4 regions of the Streptomyces sp. NPDC017202 genome follow, and region 2 is predicted to be linked to each of the others. Evidence: riboswitches for the same ligand, from Rfam matches in the RefSeq annotation. Region 2 holds a riboswitch; each other region holds the start of a gene.
The links. Region 2 has a riboswitch for cyclic di-AMP ahead of ACH4N1_RS04255 (M23 family metallopeptidase). Riboswitches for the same ligand answer to the same signal wherever they lie in the genome.
Positions count from the first base shown of each region.

Region 1 (3,905 bases), on a different contig from region 2:
GCGCCGTCACCGCCCGCGCGCGTTCCCCGTCGCCGCGCGCCACCGCGTCCACGATCGCGCCGTGTTCCGCCCAGGACTCCACCGGGGTGGCCGACGCGTCGACCGTGTACATCCAGGAGATCTTGTGGCGCAGCTGGGTGAGCGTCGAGGTCAGGGCGTGGCTGCCGGAGGCCTGGGCGAGGGTCTCGTGGAACCAGCCCCCCAGGGAGCGCAGATCCTCGCTGCTGCCGCGCCTGGCGCGTTCCTGGCCCAGCCGGACGAGGCCGCGCAGCACCTTGAGATGGGCCTCGGTGCGCCGCTGGGCGGCCCGGGCGGCGCCGAGCGGCTCCAGGAGCATGCGCATCTCCAGCAGGTCGGCGGCCTCCTGCTCGGTCGGTTCGGCGACGCACGCGCCCGCGTGCCGCCGCGTCACGACGAAACCCTCCGCCTCCAGCGTGCGCAGCGCCTCCCGGACGGGGACGCGCGAGACACCGTAGCGGCGCGCGAGGAGTTCCTCGGTGAGGCGGCTGCCGCGCTCGTAGACACCCGCGACGATGTCGTCCCGGATGGCCGTGCACACCGAGTGCGCCGGAATACGCATGACGGACCTCCGCCTTAATCCCCGTGAAACGTCGACGATTGACGCGCCTTCCGTGACTCTATTGCAATCAGCGGGAATTTCCGATGGCGGGTCGGAATCCAGGGATATTTTTTGGACAGTACGGTCCCGGAAACGACGAAAGCCCCGGCCGTGCGGGCCGGGGCCGTACGATCTGTCGCCGTACGTCGTCAGATGTTCACGCCGTGCTTGCGGAGGTAGGCGACCGGATCGATGTCCGAGCCGTACTCCACGCCGGTGCGGGCCTCGAAGTGCAGATGCGGGCCGGTGACGTTGCCGGTGGCGCCGGACAGGCCGATGCGCTGCCCCGGGGCCACCTTCTGGCCCACCGAGACGCTGATGGACGACAGGTGGCCGTACTGGGTGTACGTGCCGTCGTTCATCCGGATCACGACCTGGTTGCCGTAGGCGCCGCCCCAGCCGGCCTCGACGACGGTGCCGAGGCCCACCGCGTGCACGGGGGTACCGCTGGCGGCGTGGAAGTCGATGCCGGTGTGGCTGCCGGAGGACCACAGCGAGCCGCCGGACCGGTAGCCGGTGGAGACGTAGGAGCCGCTGATCGGCGAGACGAAGGCGTTCAGGCGCTCGCGCTCGGCCGCGCGGGCGGCGCGGACCCGGGCCTCGCGCTCCGCCTCGACCTTGGCCGCGGCCCGGGCGGCGGCCTCCTTGCGCGCGGCCTCCGCCACGGCGGCCTGCTTCTGCGCGGCGGCCTGGTCGTCGATCCGCTCGGCGACCGTGTCGCCGATGGTGACGACCGGGATGAGGCCGGTCTGCTCGACGGCCTTCTCCGCGGCGAGGGCGGGGCCGGAGGCGACGGTGCCGATGACGCCGGTGGTGGTGAGCGCGGCGATGCCCGCCGCGCGGGCGGTGGTGCGCTTCATCCTGCTGGGACGACGGTGCTTCCCGGTGGCGCAAGTGGACGCCATGAAGTTGAGCGGTCCTTTCCTTCCCTCTCGCCTACCGGGTTAGCTGACGGGTTCGGAGCAGGAAGGTCTCCTACGGACCCCCTCGCGGCTCGCGCGGGCGTCCGATTCACCCCAGGGACTGTCTGGTTGGGTCCCCGGCTCCCCTGGCTCGCGCCGTGGGGGGACTCGGCGATGACTGTCCGGTGCCGCGGACGCGGCGCACTGCCTGACGAACAGCCCGGTCGAAACTAGACGCGGCGGCCTTCAATACCCAAACAGAACGCGGCTTTTGTAGCGCATGCCACAGGGCAGACAGGCAGCCTCTCCCTCAATTCGGACATCGAGGAGCCCTGGTGGCACATCCGTCCACCAGGGCTCCCGCGCGCGGCCTCACGGCCGCCGGTCCGCGTTCCTACTCCGCGGGGACGACCTTCACCTCACCGATGCCGAGGGCCTCGACCGGCGCCTTGATCGCGGCCGCGTCGCCGACGAGGACCGTCACCAGGCGGTCCACCGGGAAGGCGCTCACGACCGCCGCCGTGGCCTCCACGGTGCCGGTCGCGGCGAGCTGCTGGTACAGCGTGGCCTGGTAGTCGTCCGGCAGGTGCTGCTCGACCTGGTCGGCCAGCGTGCCCGCCACGGCGGCGGCCGTCTCGTACTTCAGGGGCGCCACTCCGACGAGGTTCTGCACGGCGACGTCCCGCTCGGCGTCGGTCAGACCGCCCTCGGCGAGGGTGCGCAGCACCTTCCACAGGTCCTCCAGCGCGGGACCGGTGTTGGGGGTGTCGACCGAGCCGCTGATGGCGAGCATCGCGGCGCCCGAACCGTCCGGCGCGGACCTGAGGACCTGGCCGAAGGCGCGCACGCCGTAGGTGTAGCCCTTCTCCTCGCGCAGGACGCGGTCCAGCCGGGAGGTGAGGGTGCCGCCCAGGCAGTACGTGCCGAGCACCTGCGCGGGCCACACGCGCGCGTGCCGGTCGGCGCCGATGCGGCCGATCAGCAGCTGCGTCTGGACGGCGCCGGGGCGGTCCACGACGACGACCCGTCCGGTGTCGTCGGCGGTCACCGGCGGCACCGGCCGCGGCTGGGCAGCGGACCCCGTCCAGGCGCCCAGGGTGTCGCCCAGGAGCGCGTCGAGGTCGACTCCGGTGAGATCGCCGACGATCACGGCGGTGGCCGTGGCGGGGCGGACGTGCTTCTCGTAGAAGGCGCGTACGGCAGCGGAGTCGATCTTCTCGACGGTCTCCGCGGTGCCCTGGCGCGGGCGCGACATGCGCGCGGTCGCCGGGAACAGCTCCTTGGAGAGCTCCTTGGCGGCGCGCCGGGAGGGGTTGGCCAGCTCGTGCGGGATCTCGTCCAGGCGGTTGCGGACGAGGCGCTCGACCTCGCTGTCGGCGAACGCGGGCGCCCGCAGGGCGTCGGCCACCAGGCCGAGGGCCTTGGCCAGGCGGGAGGCCGGAACCTCCAGGCTGAGGCGGACGCCGGGGTGGTCGGCGTGCGCGTCGAGGGTGGCGCCGCAGCGCTCCAGCTCGGCGGCGAACTCCTCGGCGGAGTGCTTGTCCGTGCCCTCGGAGAAGGCCCGCGCCATGATCGTGGCGACGCCGTCGAGGCCGGCCGGTTCGGCGTCCAGGGGCGCGTCGAGGATGACCTCGACGGCGACGACCTGCTGTCCGGGGCGGTGGCAGTGCAGGACGGTCAGGCCGTTGTCGAGCGTCCCGCGCTCGGGGGCGGGGAACGCCCAGGGCCTGGCCTCGCCCGCGCGGGGCTGGGGGTGGAAGTCCATCGCGGCGAGCTCGGTCACTGGGCCGCCTCCTCGTTCTCGTCCTCGTCGGCGGTGTTCTCGGCGGGCTCGGTGGGCTCGTAGACCAGTACGGCGCGGTTGTCCGGGCGCAGGCGGGCCCGGGCGATCTCCCGGACCTCCTCCGCGGTGATGTCCAGCACGCGCCGGACGGCGGTCAGGGCCAGCTGCGGGTCGCCGAACAGCACCGCGTACCGGCACAGTTCGTCGGCGCGGCCGGCGACCGTGCCGAGACGGTCCAGCCACTCGCGCTCCAACTGGGCCTGGGCGCGCTCCATCTCCTCGTCGGTGGGGCCCTCCTCGGCGAACCGGGCGAGCTCCTCGTCGATGGCCGTCTCGATGACGGGCACCTCGACGTCGCCGGACGTCTTGACGTCCAGCCAGCCCAGGGAGGGCGCCCCGGCCAGGCGCAGCAGGCCGAAGCCGGCGGCCACGGCCGTACGGTCGCGGCGGACCAGACGGTTGTAGAGGCGGGAGGACTCGCCGCCCCCGAGCACGGTGAGCGCCAGGTCGACCGCGTCGCACGCGCGTGTGCCGTCCTGCGGCAGACGGTAGGCGGCCATCAGCGCGCGGGCCGGGACCTCCTCCTCGACGACCTCGCGCA
Region 1 is NZ_JBIRNP010000014.1:62,003-65,907, reverse strand. It holds gene ACH4N1_RS24745 (GntR family transcriptional regulator) at 1-580, opposite strand, end outside; gene ACH4N1_RS24740 (M23 family metallopeptidase) at 769-1,524, opposite strand; cyclic di-AMP (ydaO/yuaA leader) riboswitch at 1,538-1,705, opposite strand; gene ACH4N1_RS24735 (M16 family metallopeptidase) at 1,916-3,304, opposite strand; gene ACH4N1_RS24730 (M16 family metallopeptidase) at 3,301-3,905, opposite strand, start outside.
Region 1: another riboswitch for cyclic di-AMP. It lies ahead of ACH4N1_RS24740 (M23 family metallopeptidase); the one in region 2 lies ahead of ACH4N1_RS04255 (M23 family metallopeptidase).

Region 2 (3,905 bases):
GAGGCCGCCTCGTCCGCGGTCCAGCCGAAGACGTTGCCGCCGAGGGCGAGCGGGAAGACCTCGAGGCCGGAGGAGCCGAGCTTGCGCAGAGAAGTCATGTCCGATGACAACGCCCTGGCCGGAGGCACGCATTCCGCGCCTCCGGCCGGGGTTCACGAACATCCGGGAAACATCCGGGCGTAGACCTCACCGACCCCCGTGACACTTCCCGGAAGACCTCGGGAGACCCGGCAGGGTCCCGAGGGGACTCTCAGGGACCGGCCGGGGCCCCGACAGGGACCGGCGGGGGCCCCGGAGGAGACTCTCGGGGGCGCCCGGCGGAAGTCCGGGGCTCCGGGAGGGTCTCCGGCGGCGTCTCAGGGGTTGAGCCCCTTGCCCCGGAGCCAGGCGGCCGGGTCGATGCCGGAGCTGCTGCCGCCGGGGTGGACCTCCAGGTGGAGGTGGGCCCCGGTGACGTTGCCCGTGGCGCCGACGCGGCCGATGATGTCGCCGGTGGCGACCTTCTGGCCGACGCTGACGCCGATGGAGGACTGGTGGGCGTACCAGATCTCGGTGCCGTCCTCGAGGGTGAGCACGGTCTTGTACCCGTACGACCCGTCGTAGCCGGCGGAGGTGATGGTGCCGCTGTGCACGGCCTTGATGAGCGTGCCGGTGGGAGCGGCGAAGTCGAGGCCGGTGTGGTACCCGGAGGACCAGTAGGCGCCGGCCTGACCGAAGGTCGAGGTGATCGTGTACGAGGAGGTCGGCAGCGCGTACTGCTTGGCCAGTTCGGCGAGGCGCTCGGCCTCCGCCTTCTTGGCGGCTTCCTCGGCGGCCTTCTTCTTGGCGGCGTCGGCCTTGGCCGCGGCCTCCTTCTCGGCCTTGGCGGCGGCCTTGGCCGCGGCGGCCTCGGCGGCCTCCTGCGCCTTGGTCTCGACCTGGGTCTGCTGCGACTCGGCCTGCGCCATGATCCGGTTGCGCAGTGCCTCTCCGGCGTCGGCACCGCTGTCGGTGCTGTCGGCGGCGACGGCCTCGGTGCCGAAGGCGCCGAAGGTGCTGAGCGCGGGCGCCGTCTCCTCGGGGGTGTCATCGTCCGAGATGAGGGAACCCACCGAGGGGAGGTCGGGCATGGAGATGGAGACGGGCGACTTGCCGGTGTTGGCGCTGGCCATGCCAGCGCCGCCGACTGCGGCTATGACGCCGACGCCGAGAACGGTGGAGCTGCGGGCGAGTCCGCCGCGCTGCTTGGCGACACGGTGCTTGCCGCGCACCGGACGAACGGAGTCCGCGGTGGGGTTCCATTCCTCCCAGGGGCCCTCGTCGGTGCGGTAGGTGCCGTAGCCGAAGGTCTGCTGGCCGGGCACGGCGGGGGCTTCTGGGGCAGGCCGGTTGGACGCCACGCGGGCGCACTCCTTTCCTTCCGTCGCCTACCGGGTTAGCTGACGGGTTCGGAGCGGGAAGGTCTCCTACGCGCGTATACCGGCCGTGACTGTACGGCGGCTTCCGCGCGATTCACCCCAAGTTGGTGGTTCCCCGGTTCCCTTGCGGGATTCGACGCGTGCGCACGGAGCCGCCTCTTGTGACGGCTGGGACGACCGCGCTGCGTTATCGAACGTTAATAGACGCGGGGGCGGGATTCCAAGCCGTTCGGCTTGATCAACAACATTCACGGCCTGGACTTTCAGCCCAGGACCGGTGAAAAACGGGCGAGTTGACCAGCCGCCCGGACGTTTCAGCAGTCACCGGGTTTTTGATGGTGACTCAGATGTTATGCGCAGGGCTCCGGGGCGCTCACCATCCGTGACGGGAAAGATCGCCCTGACGCACCGAGGGCCGGAATCCCGTGATCAGGATTCCGGCCCTCGGCCTTGAGTAGCGGGGACAGGATTTGAACCTGCGACCTCTGGGTTATGAGCCCAGCGAGCTACCGAGCTGCTCCACCCCGCGTCGGTGTGACACCAGTCTACGCCACGCGGGGGACGCTCAGAACCACGGTCGGACCCGGGGGGCCGGTCAGGGGGTCCGGCGGAGCAGATGGCCGTTGGGCGCCTTCGCGCGCTCCTCGTACTCGGGAAGGACGACGACGTCCGCGCCCGCGGCGGCCAGCAGGCCGCTCCCGTCGGCGTCGGTCACGAAGGTGTCCGGCTCCCGCCAGGCCGTCACGACCCGGCGCACGCCCGCGTCGAGGACGAGACGGGCGCACGGGGCCGGCCGGGAGGAGCGCCGGGCGCAGGGTTCCAGGCTGCTGTAGACGGTCGCGCCGGCCAGCCGGGGGTCGGCGGGGTCGATCTTGGCGAGGGCCGCCTCCTCGGCGTGGACGACGGGGTCGCCCGCCTCGCGGGAGTGGCCGCGCGCCAGTTCCGTGCCGTCGGCCGCCACCACGACCGCGCCGACGCTGAACGCGGTCCGCGACGGCGGGCAGGCGACGGCCAGCTCGCAGGCGAGGGCCAGCCAGTGCCGGTCGGCGGCGGCGGGCAGCGGCCCGGCACCGGGCGCGGTGGGCTCGTACGACATGAGGACCACGTCCTCGATGCGCCGGGTCCCCACCAGCCGCAGGCGCCCGCCCTGGTAGCCACCGGGGCCGAACAGCCGTGGCGCGTCCGGGTCGCCCACGAACAGGGGGGCCAGGACGAGCTGGAGTTCGTCGGCGAGGCCCTCCTGGAGGAGCTGGGTGTGGATCGTGCCGCCGCCCTCGACCATGAGGCGCCGTACGCCCCGCACGTCGTGGAGGTGTTCCAGGAGCCGGCGCCAGTCGAGGCCGGGGCCCAGCGGGACGACGTCCGCGGCGAGGCCGAGGGCGCGGGCGCGGTCCGCACCGGCGTCGGTGGTGAGGAGGACCTTCTCACCGCCGGTGTGCCAGAACCGCGCCGCCGGGTCCAGCTCGCCGGTCCCGCTGACCGTGATCTTGAGGGGGTACTCCGGTTTCCCGGCGGCCACCCGGGCGGCGCGGCGGGCGGGCGAGTTGACCAGCAGGCGCGGATTGTCGGCGCGGATCGTGCCGGCCCCGACCAGGATGGCGTCGACGGAGGCCCGCACCTCGTCGACCCGGTCGAAGTCGGCCGGGCCGGACAGCAGCAGCCGGTCGGGGCCGGTGTCGTCGAGGTAGCCGTCGAGCGAGACGGCGGCGGACAGCAGGACGTACGGGTACGGCATCGGCGCGGGTCTCTCCGGGATCGGGATCGGGGTCGGTGAACGGGCGGGGTTGGTGAACGGGCGGGGACGGGGTCGGTGAACGGGCGGGGTTGGTGAACGGGCGGGGACGGGGTCCGGCGGCACGGCGGGGCCCGCCCCGGGGTCGGCGGGCAGCGGGGTCCGGTGCGGGGGCGGCGACCCGGCCGAGCTTGGTTCAAGTTTGAAACAAAACTACACTGGTCGCATGACGACCCGCTGGCTCTCCCCCGAGGAGCAGCGCGCCTGGCGCGCGTACATCGCCGGATACCTCCTCCTGGAGGACGCGATCGACCGGCAGCTCCAGCAGGAGGCCGGCATGCCCCACGCCTACTACTCCATCCTCGCCCACCTCTCCGAGGCGCCGGAGCGGCGGCTGCGCATGACCGACCTGGCGGAACACCTGAAGGCCACCCGCAGCAGGCTGACGTACGCCGTGACGCGGCTCGAGAAGGACGGGCTGGTGCGGCGCGAGGAGTGCCGGTCGGACAAGCGGGGAAGCGTCGCGGTCCTGACGGACGCGGGCATGGCGGTCCTGGAGAGCGCGGCGCCCGGTCACGTCGAGACCGTACGCGGCCTGCTCTTCGACCGGCTCACGCCCGAGCAGGTGGGGCAACTGGAGGAGATCTTCACGCAGGTCGCGCGGGGCCTTCAGGGCGGCGGCGAGGCCGCGCCCGAGGATCCGCCGTGGCGCCGGCGCTCCTCGCCCTGCTCCGGGGCGTCGTGAGCCGACGGCCCCGCCCGTGAGGCGACAGCCC
Region 2 is NZ_JBIRNP010000002.1:19,636-23,540, forward strand. It holds gene ACH4N1_RS04250 (aldo/keto reductase) at 1-98, opposite strand, end outside; gene ACH4N1_RS04255 (M23 family metallopeptidase) at 357-1,379, opposite strand; cyclic di-AMP (ydaO/yuaA leader) riboswitch at 1,387-1,546, opposite strand; tRNA gene ACH4N1_RS04260 (tRNA-Met) at 1,853-1,926, opposite strand; gene ACH4N1_RS04265 (dihydrofolate reductase family protein) at 1,993-3,132, opposite strand; gene ACH4N1_RS04270 (MarR family winged helix-turn-helix transcriptional regulator) at 3,356-3,874, shown strand.

Region 3 (3,905 bases), on a different contig from region 2:
GACCCAGCAGCCCGCACCCGAGCCGTCCCCGCCAGCCCTGTTCACCTGGGAGTTCGCCACCGACCCCTACCCCGCCTACGCCTGGCTCCGCGAGCACGCGCCCGTGCACCGCACGCGGCTGCCCAGCGGGGTGGAGGCCTGGCTGGTCACCCGGTACGCCGATGCCAAGCAGGCCCTCGCCGACCAGCGGCTCAGCAAGAACCCGGCGCACCACGACGAGCCCGCGCACGCCAGGGGCAGGACCGGGATCCCCGGTGAGCGCAAGGCCGAGCTGATGACGCACCTGCTGAACATCGACCCGCCGGACCACACCCGACTGCGACGCCTCGTCAGCAAGGCGTTCACGCCCCGCCGGGTCGCCGAGTTCGCGCCCCGCGTGCAGGAGTTGGCGGACGGGCTCATCGACCGGTTCGCGGAGCGGGGCACCGCCGACCTCATCCACGACTTCGCCTTCCCGCTCCCCATCCACGCCATCTGCGACCTGCTCGGCGTCCCCCGCGAGGACCAGGACGACTTCCGGGACTGGGCGGGCATGATGATCCGGCACGGCGGGGGCCCGCGCGGCGGCGTCGCCCGGTCGGTGAAGAAGATGCGCGGCTACCTCCTGGACCTCATCCACCGCAAGCGCCTGGAGCTTCCCGCGGATCCGGCCCCCGGCGAGGACCTCATCTCGGGTCTGATCCGCGCCTCCGACCACGGCGAGCACCTCACCGAGAACGAGGCCGCCGCCATGGCCTTCATCCTGTTGTTCGCCGGGTTCGAGACGACGGTCAACCTGATCGGCAACGGCACCTACGCCCTGCTGACCCACCCCGGTCAGCGCGCCCGCCTCCAGGACTCCCTGGCCGCGGGCGAGAGCGACCTCCTGGCGACCGGCGTGGAGGAACTCCTGCGCTACGACGGCCCGGTGGAACTCGCCACCTGGCGGTTCGCCACCGAGCCCCTGACCGTCGGCGGGCAGGACATCGCCCCCGGCGACGCCGTCCTCGTCGTCCTGGCGGCCGCCGACCGGGACCCGGAGCGGTTCGCCGACCCGGACGTCCTCGACCTGTCCCGCCGCGACAACCAGCACCTGGGCTACGGCCACGGCATCCACTACTGCCTGGGCGCCCCCCTCGCCCGCCTGGAGGGGCAGACCGCGCTGGCCACCCTCCTGACCCGGCTGCCCGATCTGCGACTGGACGCCGACCCGGCCGACCTGAGGTGGCGCGGCGGTCTCATCATGCGCGGACTGCGCACCCTGCCCGTGCGGTTCGGCCCGGCCGTTTCCGGTGAACCCCCCGCAGCCGTCCGCTGACCATCCGTTATGTGCCCGGACGGCGAAGCAGAAGTGACCATTCCTCACTTCTGTGATCTTCACGTGATCTGCGCGGCATTAACTTGTGACAAGTGATCGTCTGCCGATACGTTCACCTGTCAGCGCGGCGCCCCCGTTTCGCGGCCCGTGCAAGCACTGCTGTCTCGAGAAAGGCCCTTGCATGCTCTCCGGGAACGGTCGACACCGGCGCCCCCGCCAGGCTCCGGCCCTCCTCGTCGCGGCCGGCGTGACCGGCTCCGCGATCGCCATCCCGCTGCTCGGCGCCACCGGCGCGAGCGCGGCCGACGGCACGGTGTGGGACACGGTGGCGGAGTGCGAGTCCGGCGGCTCCTGGAGTGCCGACCAGGGCAACGGCGAGTACGGCGGCCTGTCGCTGAGTCAGAAGGACTGGGAGGCGTACGGCGGACTCGACTTCGCCGAGCGCCCCGACCTGGCCAGCCGCAACCAGCAGATATCCGTCGCGCAGAAGGTCCTCGCCGACCAGGGCGTCGGCGCCTGGGGCACCTGCGGGCTGACGTCCGGGCTCAGCAAGGAGAACGGCGCGGGCAGCCTGGACACCGGGGTGGCGGACGAATCGTCCGGCTCCTCCGTTTCGTCCGGCTTGTCCGACCTGTCCAAGGGGTCGTCCGGCTCCTCGAACTCCTCGGGCTCCTCGGGCTCCTCGAACTCCTCGGACTCCTCGGACGGCAAGGGGGCGTCGGCCTCCCCGTCGGCCGAATCCTCCCCGGATGCCACGGACGAGACCTCTCCGTCCGCTTCGTCCTCTTCCTCCGGCAAGCCGGACGGCTCCTCGAAGTCCGATGCGCCGGCGGACGCCGACGCGGGCACCTCGGGGGCGGACGGCGGCTCGCCCACGGCCACCCCCGAAGTGGACGACTCGGACAAGTCGGTCCAGGAGGCGGGTTCTTGGAGCCTCGTCGACACCGGCTCCCTCGCCTCCGGCCGCCACCGCGGCACCTCCGCCGACGAGGTCGTGCCGGACGGCACCACCACCGCCTCCTCCGGCCGGCACGCCGCGGGCGCCTCCGGCGGCGCGGTGGGCACCTACGTCGTGCGCGACGGCGACTCCCTCGTCTCCATCGCCGACTCCCTTGACCTCGACGGCGGATGGCGCGCCCTCTACGCCGAGAACAAGGACGCCATCGGCGCCGACCCGAACAACATCACCCCCGGTCAGACGCTCGACACAGGGGTGGAATAGGGCGGAAAAACGGGAAAAGCAGCGGGAGTTCACGTCACACTTCGCGCTGAATGTCCGTTTTGATCAAAGTGTGGGATGAGTCTCAGAAGGCGTGATCGTCTTTGAAATTCCGCCGAGCGCGTGTCTACGGTCGTGACCGCTCGGCAACCCGAGCCCCGGCTGTCGCAACGCCGAATCCTGCCAGTGGCAGCCCGGGAACAGTCGTCGCGTCAAGCGCCGTAGGCAGGAGCGGGGGACCCAAGGTAAGTGCCGCACCGGTCGGTCGACCGGAACGGCTCGGGGTGAAGCCACACCTCCCGGGAGCAGTGCTCCCGGACGGGAGTGGCCGGGCAACTCACACGGCCCGAACCCGACAGCTCACCTCGCAGGCGTCGGTGAGGGGATCCACCATGCTGTTTTCCGCCAAGGGCAAGCACCGTCGTCCGTCCAGGGCCACCCGCGCCGCCGCGCTCGCCGGTGTCACCGGTGTCGCCATCGCCGCCCCGCTGATGGCGGCCGGCAACGCCTCCGCCGCCACCACCTCCGAGTGGGACGCCGTCGCCCAGTGCGAGTCCGGCGGCAACTGGTCCATCAACACCGGCAACGGCTACTACGGCGGCCTGCAGTTCTCCGCCTCCACCTGGGCCGCGTACGGCGGCACGCAGTACGCCGGCACCGCCGACAAGGCCTCGAAGTCCCAGCAGATCCAGATCGCCGAGAAGGTCCTCGCGGGCCAGGGCAAGGGCGCCTGGCCGGTCTGCGGCGTGGGCCTGTCCGGCGCCGCGTACAACGGCGGCTCGGGCTCCACCGGCGGCTCGTCCGCCGGCGGCTCCTCGGCCGGCGGTTCCTCCTCCTCGGAGACCACCACCCGCTCCACCGAGAAGCAGAGCGCCTCCCGCTCCGCCGAGCGCCCGGCGGCCAAGTCCCAGAAGACCGTCACCACCCCGACCGGCAAGAAGGTCAAGAAGGGTGACGGCGAGTACAAGGTCGCCACGGGCGACACCCTCAGCTCCATCGCCCAGGCGCAGGGCGTCAAGGGCGGCTGGGCCGAGCTGTTCGAGCTGAACAAGGACATCGTCCAGGACGCCGACCTCATCTACCCGGGTCAGCAGCTGCACCTGAAGTGACCTCCGGCTCCCGGCCGGACCGCGGCCCCCTCACGGCCGAGGCGGTCACGCCGAGAGCCTCGTGAGGGAGCCCCCGTCCCCACGGTCCCCCCGCCCCGGTGCGTGTTCCCCCGTACGCACCCGGGCGGGGTTTTCTTTTCCCGTTCGCCGCCTTCTGTTGGCCACCCCCTTTGTTCCGGGCTGAAACAATGGGTACCGTCTCCCTGTCCACGGGACGGTCGGTCGGCCGACCGACGCCCCGAGGCGGTTAGGCTCTAGTCGCAAGGCTCGGCAAGGCCTC
Region 3 is NZ_JBIRNP010000004.1:83,352-87,256, reverse strand. It holds gene ACH4N1_RS10445 (cytochrome P450) at 1-1,297, shown strand, start outside; gene ACH4N1_RS10440 (transglycosylase family protein) at 1,479-2,519, shown strand; cyclic di-AMP (ydaO/yuaA leader) riboswitch at 2,724-2,905, shown strand; gene ACH4N1_RS10435 (transglycosylase family protein) at 2,909-3,625, shown strand.
Region 3: another riboswitch for cyclic di-AMP. It lies ahead of ACH4N1_RS10435 (transglycosylase family protein); the one in region 2 lies ahead of ACH4N1_RS04255 (M23 family metallopeptidase).

Region 4 (3,905 bases), on a different contig from region 2:
GTCTCCGGCGACCATCTGGAGGTGATCAAGCTGATCCCGCCGCTGGTCGTGGGGGAGCGGGAGGTGGACCGGTTCGTGGACGCCTTCACCGAGGTGATGGACGACGCGCACACGGGTGGGGGACTCGTCTGGGACTTCGGCCGGACGCTGATCAAACAGGCGGTGGCCAACCGGTAGGGAAACCGGTGGAGCGATCGGTGGACCCTCCCCGAGGGCTCTTTGCCTCTCAGGCAATAAATTTGCCGCAGAGGCAAAGTTCCGGCTGAATGAAGGTATGAGCCACCCCACTTCCGAGGAGGCCGGGCCCGCTCCCGGGCCGGTGGACGACCTCGGCGTCGTCGCGCCGCAGCTGCGCGCCCTGCGCCGGCGCGCCTCCCTCACCCTGGAGGCCGCGGCCCGCACGGCCGGGCTGTCGCCGGCCCACCTCTCCCGGCTGGAGACCGGGCAGCGCCAGCCCTCGCTGCCGATGCTGCTCGCGCTCGCCCGTGTCTACGGTACGACCGTCTCGGAACTGCTCGGCGAGAGGGTCGCCGACCGGGACGCCGTCGTGCGCGCCGCCGACATGGAGCCCACCCACGCGGGCGGCTGGACCTACCGGCAGTCCGGCGCGCCGGGGCGGGGCATGCAGGCGCTGCACGTGCAGGTGCCCCACGGCTCGCAGGGCGACATCGTGCGGGTGCATCCCGGCGAGGAGTGGCTGCACGTCCTGCGCGGGCGGCTGCGGCTGCGCCTCGGGGACGCCACCCACCTGCTCGGGCCCGGCGACAGCGCGCACTTCGACTCGCTGACCCCGCACCGCATCGCCGCCCAGGACCCCGACGGGGTCGACCTGTTGTTCGTCCACACCCTGTTGCAGAGCCCGACGGCCGCCCTGTGCCTCGGCCCCACCCCTGGAGAGACGCCATGACCGACATGGAGGAGAAGTTCCCCCGGAGCCTGTGGATCCGGCTGATCATCTACATCGCGGTGGGGCACCTCTTCGCCGGGTTCCTCTGGCTGCTGTTCGAGGTCGGCGCCAAGCAGTAGGCGGCGGGGGACCGGACGCCGGGGGTGCCCGCTCAGTCGAGCAGGCGCTCCCGGAGCCGTTCGCGGGTCTCCGGGGCCAGACCGAGGCCCTGCTCCAGATAGGCCTCGACACCGCCCCAGGTGTCCTCGATGGTGTGGAACGCGGCCGCGAGGTACTCCGCACGGGCGTCGAACAGGGGGCTCAGCAGCTCCATGACCTCGGCGGAGTACGCCTCGGGGGAGGTGCCGTTGCGGCGCACCTTGTAGCGGCGGTGCTTGGCGTTGGACTCCAGGTAGTCGGCCAGGATCGCCTCCTCCTCCACGCCCACCGCGAGCAGCGTCACGGCGATGGACAGGCCGGCCCGGTCCTTGCCCGCCGCGCAGTGCATGAGCGCCGGGACGCTGTCCTCGGCGAGGGAGTGCAGCACGCGCGAGTGCTCGCCCGTGCGCTCCGTCACGATCGAGCGGTAGGAGGCGATCATCCGGCCGGCCGCCTTGCCGTCGCCGAGGATCTCCCTCAGCTGCTCGATGTCGCCGTCGCGGACCATCTTCCAGAACTCGGCCCCGTCCGCCGGGTCGGAGAGCGGCAGGTTCACGTTGCGCACGCCCGGCAGCTCGACGTCCGGGCCCTCCAGCCTCTGGTCCGCCGCGTTGCGGAAGTCGAAGACCGTGTGCAGGCCCAGCGAGGCCAGGAACGCGGCGTCCTCGTCGGTGGCGTGCGCGAGATGTCCGCTGCGGAACAGCACACCGTGGCGGACCCGTCGGCCGTCGACGGTCGGCAGGCCGCCCACGTCCCGGAAGTTGCGCACTCCGGCCAGCTCGGGCTCGGTCGACGGGATCTGCTGCGTCACGGGGGCTCCTCCCGGTCGTCGGTCCCGGCCGGCGCGGCTCGACGTGGCCACCGGAACACTTCCCTGACCATACGACATGGATGCCTGGGGCAAACGGGTCCTCGACCAGGCCTTCGAGACCGCCGCCGACCCTGTTCGAGACCTGCGCCGAGCCTGTTCGAACCGAGGGTCCGGCGCGCGGTCCGCCGGCGGAGGTCCCTCCTGGAGGGCCGATCGGTGCGCACCCGGCACATGGTGACCCTGACGCGCTGGTTGTCCATTCACGCCGCATCTGGGCGTTCTGTCCGAATTGAATCCTTCATTCCAACTCGCTGTGGAATAAGGGGCTCTGGGGACCTGTCACGTGAGCAGCGTCATATCCGTGACCGTGAGTCGCCTGTCATGCTCACGTAATACGGTGGTTTTCCAAGGCTGTTCATCGGAAAACCGGCCCCTCGATTCACGGAAAGTGACCGGGAATTCCCGCCGGGGATCAAGAGAAAGCCTCGACGAGTACAACCTTCGCTTGTCCCTGTGCGTCGTGGTCGCTTACGTTCCAGACCAATCCGGACGGACGCCCAATCCTGCCGCCGCCCGGAGCCCGCACACTCACCCGTGAACGGCAGGAGCGGGGGACCCACAGGCAGTACCGCCTGTTCCGGTCTCCGGAACGGCTAGGGGTACAGCCGCGCCCCGGCGCGGCCGGACATCTCCAGTCCGCACCCGACAGCTCACCTCGCAGGCGCCGGAGAGGAATTCGCCATGCCCGCCAAGGGTAAGCACCGCCGTCCGAAGCCCCAGCGCTTCACCCGCTCCATCGCCGCCGCCGGAACCGGCGGCGCCGCGCTCGCCCTCCCGCTCATAGGGGCCACCGGTGCGCACGCCGCACCGTCGCAGTCGGCGACGCAGGCGGTCTCCGCGGCCTCCGCGCTCTCCGCCGCTCCGGAGAAGGCCGTCCAGGCCGTTCCCGTGACGCAGAAGTCCGCGAAGTCCGCCACGACCTACACGGTGCGTTCCGGCGACTACCTCTCCAGGATCGCGGACGAGCAGAACGTCAGCGGCGGCTGGACCCGGCTCTACGCGGACAACCGTGAGGCCGTCGGGGACGACCCCTCGCTGATCCACCCGGGTCTGAAGCTGTCGATCGGCGAGAAGGCCGCGACGGGCGCGACGGGCACGACCAAATCGCCGTCCGGTTCGTCCGGTTCGTCTGGTTCCTCCTCCTCGAAGCAGTCCTCGGGCTCCACCGCGAAGTCGTCGGCGTCCTCGAAGTCGTCCTCCTCGGACTCCACGAAGCCGTCCTCCTCGAAGGCGTCCACCACGCAGGCCGCCGAGAACACCGCCGCCGCCACCGGCTTCGCCCTCCCGGTCTCCGGCGCGACCGTCGGCACCCCGTACAAGATGTCCGGCAGCATGTGGTCCAGCGGGTACCACACCGGTGTCGACTTCGTCGTCCCCACCGGCACCTCGCTCAAGGCCGTCGGCGCGGGCACGGTCGTCTCCGCGGGCTGGGGCGGCGCGTACGGCAACCAGGTCGTCATCAAGCTCGCCGACGGCTTCTACGCCCAGTACGCCCACCTGTCCTCGCTCTCCGTCTCGGCCGGCCAGTCCGTCTCCGCCGGCCAGCAGGTCGGCCTCTCCGGCTCCACCGGCAACGTGACCGGCCCGCACCTGCACTTCGAGATCCGTACCGGTCCCGACTACGGCTCGGACGTCGACCCGGTCGCCTACCTCCGCTCGCACGGCGTCTCCGTCGGCTGACGCACCGTCCGACCTGCTGTCCGACGCGCCGCCGAAGGCCGGCCCCCGATCCCCGGGGCCGGCCTTCGGCGTTCCCTTGCCCCCCGGAGCCGTTTCCGGATCGACGGCTTCCGGACGCGGTCGTCGCGCGGCGCGAGCGACGAGGGCCTTATTCCCGCATTGGCCAAGTCTTTAGGAGTGGCTTATCTCACCGCCCGTCAACCCCTGCCTACGGTCGCGTAGGTCACATTCGAAGGTGAATCATGAACGGCTGTGGCAGACGATTCGAAGAATGACAACAGCTCAGTGATCGGGTCGTACGTGGCGGTG
Region 4 is NZ_JBIRNP010000003.1:53,226-57,130, reverse strand. It holds gene ACH4N1_RS07870 (aspartate aminotransferase family protein) at 1-177, shown strand, start outside; gene ACH4N1_RS07865 (helix-turn-helix domain-containing protein) at 275-907, shown strand; gene ACH4N1_RS07860 (DUF6126 family protein) at 904-1,026, shown strand; gene ACH4N1_RS07855 (tyrosine-protein phosphatase) at 1,059-1,856, opposite strand; cyclic di-AMP (ydaO/yuaA leader) riboswitch at 2,436-2,593, shown strand; gene ACH4N1_RS07850 (peptidoglycan DD-metalloendopeptidase family protein) at 2,598-3,596, shown strand; gene ACH4N1_RS07845 (SGNH/GDSL hydrolase family protein) at 3,882-3,905, shown strand, end outside.
Region 4: another riboswitch for cyclic di-AMP. It lies ahead of ACH4N1_RS07850 (peptidoglycan DD-metalloendopeptidase family protein); the one in region 2 lies ahead of ACH4N1_RS04255 (M23 family metallopeptidase).